DNA from 2 places in the Streptomyces sp. NPDC031100 genome. Region 2 is predicted to be linked to the other one. Evidence: riboswitches for the same ligand, from Rfam matches in the RefSeq annotation. Region 2 holds a riboswitch; the other holds the start of a gene.
What was found. A riboswitch is a leader RNA that binds a small molecule or an ion and turns the genes downstream of it on or off. The one in region 2 is predicted to bind S-adenosylmethionine.
Positions count from the first base shown of each region.

Region 1: it holds a riboswitch for S-adenosylmethionine, as region 2 does, so the genes downstream of both, ACZ5DS_RS02085 (aminotransferase class V-fold PLP-dependent enzyme) here and thrC (threonine synthase) in region 2, are expected to answer to the same signal.

Region 1 covers NZ_JBVIGN010000001.1:447,076-453,079, forward strand. The annotation lists gene ACZ5DS_RS02065 (NYN domain-containing protein) at 1-961, opposite strand, end outside; gene ACZ5DS_RS02070 (hypothetical protein) at 999-1,238, opposite strand; gene ACZ5DS_RS02075 (rhomboid family intramembrane serine protease) at 1,391-2,185, shown strand; gene ACZ5DS_RS02080 (Lrp/AsnC family transcriptional regulator) at 2,182-2,463, shown strand; gene ACZ5DS_RS02085 (aminotransferase class V-fold PLP-dependent enzyme) at 2,499-3,860, opposite strand; SAM riboswitch class IV at 4,025-4,141, opposite strand; gene trpD (anthranilate phosphoribosyltransferase) at 4,216-5,280, opposite strand; gene qcrB (cytochrome bc1 complex cytochrome b subunit) at 5,402-6,004, opposite strand, start outside.
Region 2 covers NZ_JBVIGN010000008.1:173,640-179,643, forward strand. The annotation lists gene otsB (trehalose-phosphatase) at 1-341, shown strand, start outside; gene ACZ5DS_RS23405 (alpha,alpha-trehalose-phosphate synthase (UDP-forming)) at 338-1,756, opposite strand; gene ACZ5DS_RS23410 (glucosyl-3-phosphoglycerate synthase) at 1,843-2,787, opposite strand; SAM riboswitch class I at 2,918-3,060, shown strand; gene thrC (threonine synthase) at 3,078-4,361, shown strand; gene ACZ5DS_RS23420 (MoaD/ThiS family protein) at 4,358-4,633, shown strand; gene ACZ5DS_RS23425 (cold-shock protein) at 5,077-5,283, shown strand; gene groL (chaperonin GroEL) at 5,610-6,004, shown strand, end outside.

The DNA of each region.
Region 1 (6,004 bases), on a different contig from region 2:
GCAACTGGTCGAGAATGGCCGGATCGTTCTCGGACAGGGCGCGGGCCGCGATGTCCTTCGGGGTCATTCGTCCGGGTTCGACCGCGTCCACGGTCTCGGCCGGGCGCACGGAGACCGGAGGCAGGGCGAGTTCGCGCCGCAGCCCCTGGGTGGCGTCCAGCAGGGTGTCGAGCAGCAGCCGTACCCGCATGTCCTCGACGCTGCGCCCCTCGCGGGCCGCCCGGCGGGTGGCCTCCAGCGCCGCCTCGGCCTCGCCCAGGCGGGCCTTGAGCCGCCGCGACTCGCTCTCCGCGGCCGACACCTGCGCCTGCGCCTCTCCGCGCACGGCCTCGATCTCGCCCTGGATCTTGCGCAGCGCGGCCTCCCCGCGCTTGACGTCGCTGAGCGCGGCACGGAGCTTACGATGAAGCGATTCCGCTTCCTTCTTCGCCGACTCCAGCTCCGCGCGCAGCCGTTCGCTCTCGCTCCGGGTCTGCTCCCGGGCCCGGGCCAGCTCCTCGTGCAGCCGCTCCAGTTCGGCCCGGCTCTCCTCGTCGGCCCGCTCGGCGTCCGCGCGCTGGGCCTCCTCGCCGGCCGCGGTGACCAGCTTCACCCAGCCCGCCGGGCGCAGTACATAGGCCGCGGCCGCCACGTCGAGCGGATCCGCGGCCGGGGGCGGCGAGCCGGAGTCGAGGGCGCCGGAGAGCTCCGGCTGCGCCTCTCTGAACTTCTCGCCGATCCGCTGCCGGAAGAGCGCATCGGTCTCCAGGGCCGCCGCCATCGCGTTCCCGGCGAACTTGGCCCGGCGGTTCGGGGCGAAGCGGGCGTACTGCCTCAACTGGGCGGGCAGTTCCGCGACGGTCAGGCTCCCGAACCCGTCCGAGACGATCTGCACGACCCGTCGGCGCACACCGTCGGGCAGCGGACGGTCAAGCACCTCAGCGGTGCCGTCGCCCGGCCCCCCGCCTGCGGTCTCCACCATCCGTCACACCCCAATACCTGTACGGGGCCCGCTCCGCTCAGGAGCCGGCGCCCGGCCTGTCCACGAGTTCCACCTGGTCCACCGCGTTGCACCAGCGGCAGCGGACCGACTCGATGGTCTCACTGACCACCTCGCGCTCCTCGACCGTCGGCTCACCGGCAAGGTCGAGGTGGACGTACTCCACGACCTTCGACGAGCGGGTCACGTCGAAGCGGGTGAGGTTGCCGCAGAGGGTGCAGCGCCACCGCGTGGTGGCGGTCGGCAGGGGAACCGTCATCGTGACTGTTCGCTTCCTTCTCGCTCGGTCCGCGCCGCTCCTCGACGCGTGTGGCTCGTAACCCTACGGCCTGGCGGGTACTCGCCGCCCGCCCTCCCGCAGCGGCGAGGCGGTCTGTCAGGTTGCGTCCCCTTACGTCATGCTCTGTAGTCATGATCACCACCTGGAGCACGGCGGCCGGCAGAACACTCAGGGCGGTCAAGGGTGTCTCCGCGCCGATGACGTACACCCTCATCGCCCTCTGCTCCGTGATCTTCGTCCTGGGCCCGGCCTCCGGCCTCACCCCGGCGTACGGCTCCGTGGACGCGCTGCCGGCCGCGCAGCGCGCGTACTTCCGGCACTGGGGAGTGGTCCCGGCGGACCTGTTCGACGAGCCCGCCCGGGAGGCCCTGACCCCGGCCACCGCCCTGTTCGTGCACGGCAGCTGGGTGCATCTGCTCGGCAACATGCTCTTCCTCTTCGTCTTCGGGCTGATGACCGAGGAACGGATGGGCAGGGTGGAGTTCACCCTGTTCTACGTCGGCTGCGGCTATCTGGCCCTGCTGGGCTACGCGGCCGCCAACGCCACCTCCGAGCAGTCGCTGGTGGGCGCCTCCGGGGCGATCTCGGCGGTGCTCGGGGCATTTCTCTTCCTGTTTCCCCGCGCCCGTGTGACCAGTCTCCTCCCGTTCCTGTTCTTTCTGCCGATGCGCTTCCCGGCCTGGGTCGTGCTGCCCTTCTGGGCGGCCCTCCAGTGGCTCGCGGCGGGCCGTTCGGGCGACGGCCCCGGGGTGGCCTACCTCGCCCACCTGGTCGGCTTCGGCCTCGGGTTCGGCTACGCATGGGTGCGTTACGGAAAAAGGAAGGGCCCGAAGGGCGGCCTCGGAAGGGCGGTGGTGGGAGACGGGCGGGCGACTAGAGTGAAGTCCGCACCGGCTCCGGCACCCGAGGGAGAGAACCAGTCGTGATCACCGCGATCGTCCTGATCAAGACCAGCGTGGACCGGATCCCCGAGATCGCGGAGCAGATCGCTTCGCTGGATTCGGTGAGTGAGGTTTTCTCCGTCACCGGTACGTATGACCTGATCGCTATGGTTCGGGTGCGGCGGCACGATGACCTGGCCGATGTGATTCCGGGGCGGATCAGCAGGATTCCGGGCGTCGAGGCCACGGACACGCATGTTGCCTTCCGGACGTACTCGCAGCACGACCTCGAGGCGGCCTTCTCGATCGGGTTGGACAACTGATCGACTGAAGACCGCCTCACGAGGCATTCAGCAGCTCACACCGCGGGGACGCAGCGGCCCTCCTCCGTGCGGTACGTCCACTTCGCGCCCTCGGTCACCAGTTCCTTCACCGCCGTGACGAAGCGCTCCACGTGCTCGTCGGGTGTGCCCGCGCCGAAGCTCACGCGGATCGCGTTCAGGGACTTCTCGCCGGGGGCCGCCTCGGGGGCGCCGCATTCGCCCTGGGTCTGGGGGTCGGAGCCGAGGAGGGTGCGGACCAGGGGGTGGGCGCAGAAGAGGCCGTCGCGCACGCCGATGCCGTACTCGGCGGAGAGGGCGGCGGCGAAGTGGGAGCTGTTCCAGCCGTCGACGACGAAGGAGATGACGCCGACGCGCGGGGCGTCGTCGCCGAAGAGGGAGAGGATCCTGACCTCGGGGACCTCGGCGAGGCCCTCACGGACCTGGGAGATCAGGTGCTGCTCGCGAGCCACGAGGGTGTCGAAGCCGGCCTCCGTCAGCGCCTTGCAGGCGGAGGCGATGGAGTAGGCGCCGATGACGTTCGGGGAGCCGGCCTCGTGGCGGGCGGCGCTCTCGTGCCACTCCACGGCCACTCCCCCGTCCTCGCGCCGGGTGACCCTGCGGCTGGCGCCGCCGCCCGCGAGGTACGGCTCGGCCGCCACCAGCCAGTCGGCGCGGCCGGCCAGAACGCCGGAGCCGAAGGGGGCGTACAGCTTGTGGCCGGAGAAGGCGACCCAGTCGACGTCCAGGTCCTTCACCGACACCGGGTGGTGCGGGGCCAGCTGGGCGGCGTCCAGGACGATCCGGGCGCCGTGCGCATGGGCCGCGGCGGCCAGCTCGCGCACCGGCCACAGCTCGCCGGTGACGTTGGAGGCGCCGGTGACGCAGACCAGGGCCGGACCATGGGGGGCGCGGTCGGCGAGGGCCCGCTCCAGGGTCTCGACGGCCTGCTGCGGGGTGCGCGGGGCGTTGAGGTAGGTGACGCGGGCGTCCTGCCAGGGCAGCAGGGAGGCGTGGTGCTCGGTCTCGAAGACGAAGACCTGACAGTCGGCGGGGAGGGCGCGGGCGAGCAGGTTCAGGGAGTCCGTGGTCGAGCGGGTGAAGATCACCTGGTCGGCCTCGCGGCAGTCGAGGAACTCGGCGACCGTGCGGCGGGCGTTCTCGAACAGGTCGGTGGAGAGCTGGGAGAGGTAGCCGGCGCCGCGGTGGACGCTGCCGTAGTACGGCGCGTAGGCCGCCACGTCGTCCCAGACACGCTGGAGGGCGGGGGCGCTGGCCGCGTAGTCGAGCGCGGCGTAGGTGACTTCACCGCCGGTGACGAGCGGGACGGTGACATCCCGGCCCAGAACGGGCAGCGGGGCACAGAGGGTCTGGGCGGAGGCAGCGGTGGAGACAGACATGGCGAACTCCTGTGAGAAGCAAGAGGAATCACCGTGCGAGCAGATACGGCTCAAGCACGGAGAAAGGTGAAAGGGGTATGCGGAGGCGGGGCTCTACGCCCTATCGCATTCGCTTGCTCACAGAAGGCTCCCTCGACGACCAGGACCCCTGGTGGTGTTCGAGGGGTCCGCGCTTGCCGTAGACCTCGCTGCCTACGACCTGGTCTTCACCCGGGGCACCCCGCCACGGACGGAGGGTTGCCGGACAGTCGGCCGGGGCCTCATGACTGTCACTCATGACCTGGACAGGAACGTACGTGAAGTGATCGCGGTCCCGCAACTCCTGTCCGGATTGCGGGACCGCACCTCAGATCTGCTACTTGTTGCTGGCCGCCACCCAGCGCTCCAGCGTCCGCTTCGCCGCGCCCGAGTCGATCGACTCGGCCGCCTTGGCCATGCCGGCCCGGAGCTGCTCGGCCAGCGGGGCCTCGGTCGGCTCGAGGGCCACCAGGGCGGCCGCCGAGTTCAGCAGCACCGCGTCCCGGACGGGGCCCTTCTCGCCGTCCAGCACGCGCCGCGCCACCTCCGCGTTGTACGACGCGTCGGCGCCGCGCAGCGCGTCCACGGGTACGAGGTCGATGCCGACGTCCCGCGGGTCGAAGCACTGCTCGGTGACCTTGCCGTCCCGGACCACCCACACCCGGGAGGTGGAGGTGGTCGTCAGCTCGTCCAGGCCGTCGTCGCCGCGGAAGACCAGGGCGGAGTTGCCGCGCTCGGCGAGGACCCCGGCCACGATCGGCGCCATGCGCGGGTCGGCGACCCCGACGGCCTGGGCCCGCACCTTGGCCGGGTTGGTCAGCGGACCGAGGACATTGAAGGTCGTACGGATCCCCAGCTGGCCGCGCGCCGCGGCGACATGCCGCAGCGACGGGTGGAACCTCACCGCGAAGCAGATGGTGATGCCGGCCTCGTCGGCGACCTCGGCGACCCGCTGCGGGGTCAGGTTCAGATTGATGCCGAGCTTCTCCAGGACGTCGGAGGACCCGGAGGCGGAGGACGCGGCGCGGTTGCCGTGCTTGACGACCTTCGCTCCCGTACCGGCGACCACGATCGACGACATCGTGGAGATGTTCACCGTCTTGGCGCCGTCGCCGCCGGTGCCGACGATGTCGACGGCCGGGCCCGGCACCTCGATCACGTTGGCGTGCTCGTACATGGTCCGCACGAGGCCGGTGATCTCCTCCACCGTCTCGCCCTTGGCCCGCAGCGCCACCATGAATCCGGCGATCTGCGCGTCGGTCGCCTCCCCGCGCATGATCAGGTCCATCGCCCAGGCCGTGTCGTCGGCGGACAGGTCCCGGCCGTCCAGCAGTCCGTTCAGCAGGGCGGGCCAGGAACGGCCCGCCGCGGTGTCGCCTCCAGCGGGGGTCACAGCGTTCATAGCCGCTCCTGGGTGTCGTAGTAGAACCGTGTGGTCCCACCCTATCCAGGCCAGGACACGGCGAAGGGCCCCGTCCGTAAGCCGGACGGGGCCCTTCTACCGTGGCGTGGCGACGCGGGGATCAGTGGTGGCCGTGGCCGCTCGTGATCTCCTTGTACTCGTCGACCGTGGGCTTCGGGATCTGGTTGTCCTCGCCGTAGTAGGCGGTGCTGAGCTTGACGCGCAGCTTCTCGGACGCCTTCACCTTGCGCTCGACCCCGTTCTCGTCGACCGTCGGGCCGATCTCGGCCGGCTCGTACTGGTGGTGAGCCGTGAGGGTGTGCAGCTGCTCCTGGCTGAGCGGCTCGTGGACCTCGATGAACTCACCGTGCGGCAGGCGCTTGATGATGCCGGTCTCGCGACCGTGCAGCACCTTGTCGCGGTCGCGGCGCTGCAGGCCGAGGCAGATCCGCTTGGTGATGATGAACGCGAGGACCGGTCCGGCGAAGAAGGAGATCCGGACGAACCAGGTCACGTCGTTGATCGACAGGTGGAAGTGGGTGGCGATGAGGTCGTTGCCACCACCGACCAGGCCGACCATGTACACGGTCACCCAGGCGACACCGAAGGCCGTACGGGTCGGGGCGTTGCGCGGGCGGTCCAGGATGTGGTGCTCGCTCTTGTCGCCGGTGACCCAGGACTCGATGAACGGGTAGACCGCGATCGCCGCCAGCACGAGGCCGAA
Region 2 (6,004 bases):
TGCGCGAGCCTCTCGCCGGCCTGGCCGCCCGGCACGGACTGATCGTCGAACCCGGCCGGCTGGTCCTCGAACTCCGGCCGCCGGGCATGGACAAGGGCGTCGCCTTCCGCGACCACGTCCGCGCCACCGGCGCCGAGACCGTCCTCTACGCCGGCGACGACCTCGGCGACCTCCCCGCCTACGCAGTCGTGGACGAACTCCGCTCCGACGGCACCCCCGGCCTCCTGGTCTGCAGCGGCAGCACCGAGGTCACCGAACTGGCGGAACGGTCGGACGTGGTGGTGGAGGGCCCGGAGGGAGTCGTAGCCCTCCTCCGCTCCTTGGCGGCACACCTGGGTTAGTCGTCGAGTGCGTGCAGCTGATCCAGGAACCACTGCGCAGGCGGCAACCCGGTAGCGGCGGCAGCCAACCTCTTCGACCGCTCCGCCCGCTCGTCCGCCGGCAGGCTCAGCGCAGTGTGCAGCGCCCTCGCCGTCCCCCCGATGTCGTACGGGTTCACCCCGATCGCATCCTCGCCCAGCTCCTCGTACGCCCCGGCCTCCCGCGACAGCACCAGCGCGCACCCCTCGTCGGAGACGACCGGCACCTCCTTGGCGACCAGGTTCATGCCGTCCCGGATCGGATTGACCAGCGCCACGTCCGCGAGCCGGTACGCGGCCAGGGAGCGGGCGAAGTCGTCCTTGACGTGGAGGATGACGGGGGTCCAATCCGCGGTCCCGTACACGGAGTTGATCGTCTCCGCCTCCCGCTGCACCTCCGCCGTGTACTCGCGGTAGACGGCGAGGTCCTGCCGGGACGGGTAGGCGAAGGCGAGATGGACGACCCGTTCGCGCCACTCGGGGTGGTCCTCCAGCAGCTGCCGGTACGCCAGCAGGCCGCGCACGATGTTCTTGGACAGCTCGGTGCGGTCCACCCGGACGATCGTCCGGCGCCCCTCGCCGATCTCGTCCCGCAGCGCGGCCATCCGTTCGGCCACGTCCGGCCGGTGCGCCCGCTCGCGCAGGAAGTCCGCGTCCGCCCCCAGCCCGTGCACCCCGATCCGGGTCCCGGACGGGATGCCGGGACCCAGCACCGCGTGACAGCAGTCGGTGAAGGCGTCCGCCCACCGCCGGGTCAGGAACGCGGCCCGGTCCGCGCCCAGGATGCCGCTCAGCAGCTCGGCCGCGATGTCGTCGGGCAGCAGGCGGAAGTAGTCCGGCGGGGCCCACGGGGTGTGCGAGAAGTGGCCGATGCGCAGGTCGGGACGGAGCTGCCGGAGCATCCGGGGGGCGAGGGCCAGGTGGTAGTCCTGGATGAGCACCGCCGCGCCGTCCGCCGCCTCCTCGGCCAGCGCCTCGGCGAAGGCGCGGTTGTACGCCTCGTACGACGCCCACTGCCGCCGGAACTCCGCGTCGAAGATCGGCTCCAGCGGGGTCTGGTACAGCATGTGGTGGACGAACCAGAGCACCGAGTTGGCGATGCCGTTGTACGCGTCGGAGAACACGGTCGCGTCGATGTCGAGCATCCGCACCCGCTGCCCGCCGGTCTCCTCGGCCGGCAGCAGCCCGCCGCCCGCGCGCCGTACCGCCTCCCGGTCGCCGCCGCCCAGCGCGGCGCACACCCACACCGCGTTGGTGTCCGGACCGATGGCCGACAGCCCCGAGACCAGCCCGCCGCCGCCCCGTTTGGCGAGCAGCGAGCCGTCCTCGAGGGCCTCGTACGCAACCGGGCCGCGATTGGACGCGACCAGAACGTCAGCACCGTGGGTGGAAGCCATGGTCCTCAACCTAGCCCGGCCCCGAAACGCTCAAACGTACGGTCTGCCCCGGAAGGGGGCTGTATACAGCCGTTCTCGCGCGCGCCTCACGCCACCCGGCGCGCCGCGTACTCCGCGATCTCCGCCATCGGCGGCCGCTCCTCGGTGTCCACCGAATAGGTGCGCGGCTCGAACCCGTCCTCACCCCGCTCGAACTGGGTGAGGCAGGGGCGGACGAGATGGCCGCGGGCCAGCCGGAGCTGGGCCGTGCGGTAGATCGCCGCGGCCATGCGGCCGAGGGCCTGGCCGTCCTGGTGCCGGTGCTTGCGGACGCCGACGTCGACCTGGGCGAGGGCGTCCAGGCCGACGAGGTGCAGAGCGTCGACCAGCATGCCCAGTTCCACGCCGTAGCCCACCGGGAACGGCAGCTGCTCCAGCAGCGAGCGGCGGGCCGCGTACTCGCCGCCCAGCGGCTGCACGAATCCGGCCAGTTGCGGCCAGTGCATGTTGAGCAGCGGGCGGGCCATGAGTTCCGTGACCCGGCCGCCCTGCCCCGCCGCGCCGGCGAGCGGACGGTCGTACATCGCCTTGACCAGGTCGACGTCCGGTTCGGTGAGCAGCGGGCCGACGATGCCGGAGACGAAGTCGGAGGAGAACTCCTTCAGGTCGGCGTCGATGAAACAGACGATGTCGCCGTGGGTCACCAGCAGCGAGCGCCACAGCACCTCGCCCTTGCCGGGGGCGGCCGGGATGCGGGGGAGGATGTCGTCGCGGTGGACGACCCGCGCGCCCGCGGCGGCGGCCACCGCGGAGGTGCGGTCGGTGGACCCGGAGTCGACGACGACGATCTCGTCGACCAGCGGGACCTGCTCCATGAGGTCGTGACGGATGACTGCGACGATGTCGCCGACCGTCTCCTCCTCGTTGAGCGCGGGCAGCACGACGGAGACCGACTGGCCCGTGCGCTGCTTGGCCGCCAGGATCTGGTGGAGCGGGCGATCGGTCACGGACCAGGAGCGGGTGGCCAGCCAGCGCTCGACTTCTTCCAGCACAGTCAGCGGCTCCTCACGTGTCTCGCGGTTCGGACGACTATCTCAACTGTCCTGGCCTTCGGTTACAGTCTTGAACAACGCCGATGACCATCGCATGTCGAGGGTCAACCACGCGTTGACAACTACATACCGCTCATCCAGAGGGGCAGAGGGACACGGCCCGATGAAGCCCCGGCAACCCTCCAGTCGGTTTCTCGTTCTCCAGCGAGGCTCCCGGCTAGGGAAGGTGCCAAATCCGTCTCACGGCGAGATGCGTCGTGAGGAAGATGAGGAGAAAGGGCCTCGCCTCCATGGCTGTGCAGACAGTTGCAAGCACCAGCAATCCCACCGTAGACCTCGGCCCCGCCGCGGCGCTGAGCTGTCGCGAGTGCGGTCACCGGGTGCCCCTCGGGCCGCTGTTCGCCTGCGAGGAGTGTTTCGGCCCGCTGGAGATCGCCTACGACTTCTCCGCGTACGACACCGAAGAGCTGCGTAAGCGCATCGAGGGCGGCCCCGCGAACATCTGGCGTTACGCGCCGCTGCTGCCCGTCCCCGCCGACGTGGCCGACAAGCCCAACATCAACCCCGGCTGGACCAAGCTCGTCAAGGCCGACAACCTGGCGCGCGAGCTGGGTGTCACCGGCGGGCTGTACGTGAAGGACGACTCCGGCAACCCGACGCACTCCTTCAAGGACCGGGTGGTCGCCCAGGCCCTGGAGGCCGCGCGCGCCTTCGGCTTCACCACGCTCTCCTGCTCCTCGACCGGCAACCTGGCCGGCGCCGTCGGCGCCGCCGCCGCCCGGGCCGGCTTCCGCTCCTGCGTGTTCATCCCGCACGACCTGGAGCAGGGCAAGGTCGTCATGGCCGCGGTCTACGGCGGTGAACTCGTCGGCATCGAGGGCAACTACGACGACGTGAACCGCTTCTGCTCCGAGCTGATCGGCGACCCGGCCGGCGAGGGCTGGGGCTTCGTCAACGTCAACCTGCGGCCGTACTACGCGGAGGGCTCCAAGACCCTGGCGTACGAGATCTGCGAGCAGCTCGGCTGGCGGCTCCCGGACCAGATCGTGGTCCCGATCGCCTCCGGCTCCCAGCTGACGAAGATCGACAAGGGCCTGCAGGAGCTGATCAAGCTCGGTCTGGTCGAGGACAGGCCGTACAAGATCTTCGGTGCGCAGGCCGAGGGCTGCTCGCCGGTGTCCACGGCCTTCAAGGCCGGCCACGACGTGGTCCGCCCCCAGAAGCCGAACACCATCGCCAAGTCCCTCGCCATCGGCAACCCGGCCGACGGCCCGTACGTCCTCGACATCGCGCGCCGTACCGGCGGTGCGGTGGAGGACGTGACGGACGAGCAGGTCGTCGACGCCATCAAGCTGCTGGCCCGGACCGAGGGCATCTTCGCGGAGACCGCCGGCGGTGTGACCGTCGGCGTGACGAAGAAGCTGATCGAGAACGGCGTCCTGGACCCGTCCCTGACCACGGTCGTCCTCAACACGGGTGACGGCCTCAAGACCCTCGACGCGGTGGCCGGCACCGGCCTCACCGCCACCATCCGCCCGACCCTGGACTCCTTCCGAGAGGCTGGCCTCGCATGAGCGTGACCGTTCGCATCCCCACCATCCTGCGCACCTACACCGGCGGCCAGGCCGAGGTCGCCGCCGAGGGCGCGACCCTCTCCGAGGTCATCGCGGACCTGGAGAAGAACCACACCGGGATCGCCGCCCGCGTGCTGGACGACCAGGGCAAGCTGCGTCGGTTCGTCAATGTGTACGTCAATGACGACGACGTGCGTTTCGAGCAGGGCCTGGAGACCGCGACCCCGGACGGCGCCGGTGTCTCCATCATTCCGGCCGTCGCCGGCGGCTGACAGAATGACCGATCATTACCTTCGGTAACCCCGGTCACTGAATGTTCATCCCATTGCCCCCTCCGTGAGAGAAGCGGAGGGGGCAATTCTGTGTGATTGAGCGCGGTACAGTTGGGGAACGCGCTCCGGGCTTGCGGGTCGCAAGCCTCGGAAACATGCCGTCCGCCCCGATGAGAAGTAGCCAAAGTGTGCGGGCGATATGCGGCATTCGCGCCATTTGTGGAGCCCGACTTGCCCTGAATTCGGACGAATTCTCGGCAGATTCCGGACCGGGCTCGTCCAGAATTCTCGTCCGATTGACCTGTTGCAGACGGCAGTTGGACAGATACATTCAGCCGCGGTCGACGCGTTCCGGCGCACGCCCCCGACCAATGGGGGGTGAGGTCTGACCCGGGTCCGCGAAGTGTGGATCTGTGCAAGGGCCAGTAATAGGGGAGTTAGGCATGGCTCAGGGCACCGTCAAGTGGTTCAACGCGGAGAAGGGGTACGGCTTCATCGCGGTCGACGGTGGTGCGGATGTTTTCGTCCACTACAGCGCGATCCAGATGGACGGTTACCGCACCCTGGAAGAGGGACAGCGGGTCGACTTCGAGATCTCGCAGGGCCAGAAGGGCCCGCAGGCGGACATGGTCCGGCTGGCGACCAGCTGAAGCACGCGTCGACTGACAGCGACGTTCTACTGCTCATCTTCGAAGGGCCCGTACCTCCTGGGGTGCGGGCCCTTCGTCATGCCCGCCGCCCCCGTGTTCGCGCGCGGCTGAGTACCCCCTCCGTCACCCCCGAGGCGCTTGCACTCGGGGGTGCCGAGTGCTAATCATTGGCGTTAGCACTCTGAAGGTGAGAGTGACAAAGAAGGACCGGGTCGGTGAGGCCCGCAGGCCAGGTGGGGCAAGGAACCACAGGTCGGCGAGCCGTCCGTCGCGGGCGCGGGCGCGGTCCGAAGGAATCACCCCCAGTCCTGGAGGGACCACTTCACATGGCCAAGATCATCGCGTTCGACGAGGAGGCGCGGCGCGGCCTCGAGCGCGGCATGAACCAGCTCGCGGACGCCGTGAAGGTGACGCTCGGCCCCAAGGGCCGCAACGTCGTCCTCGAGAAGAAGTGGGGCGCCCCCACGATCACCAACGACGGTGTCTCCATCGCCAAGGAGATCGAGCTCGAGGACCCGTACGAGAAGATCGGCGCCGAGCTGGTCAAGGAAGTCGCGAAGAAGACGGACGACGTAGCCGGTGACGGCACGACGACCGCGACCGTCCTGGCCCAGGCCCTGGTCAAGGAAGGCCTGCGCAACGTAGCCGCCGGCGCCAACCCGATGGCTCTCAAGCGCGGTATCGAGAAGGCCGTGGAGGCCGTCTCCGCCGCCCTCCTCGA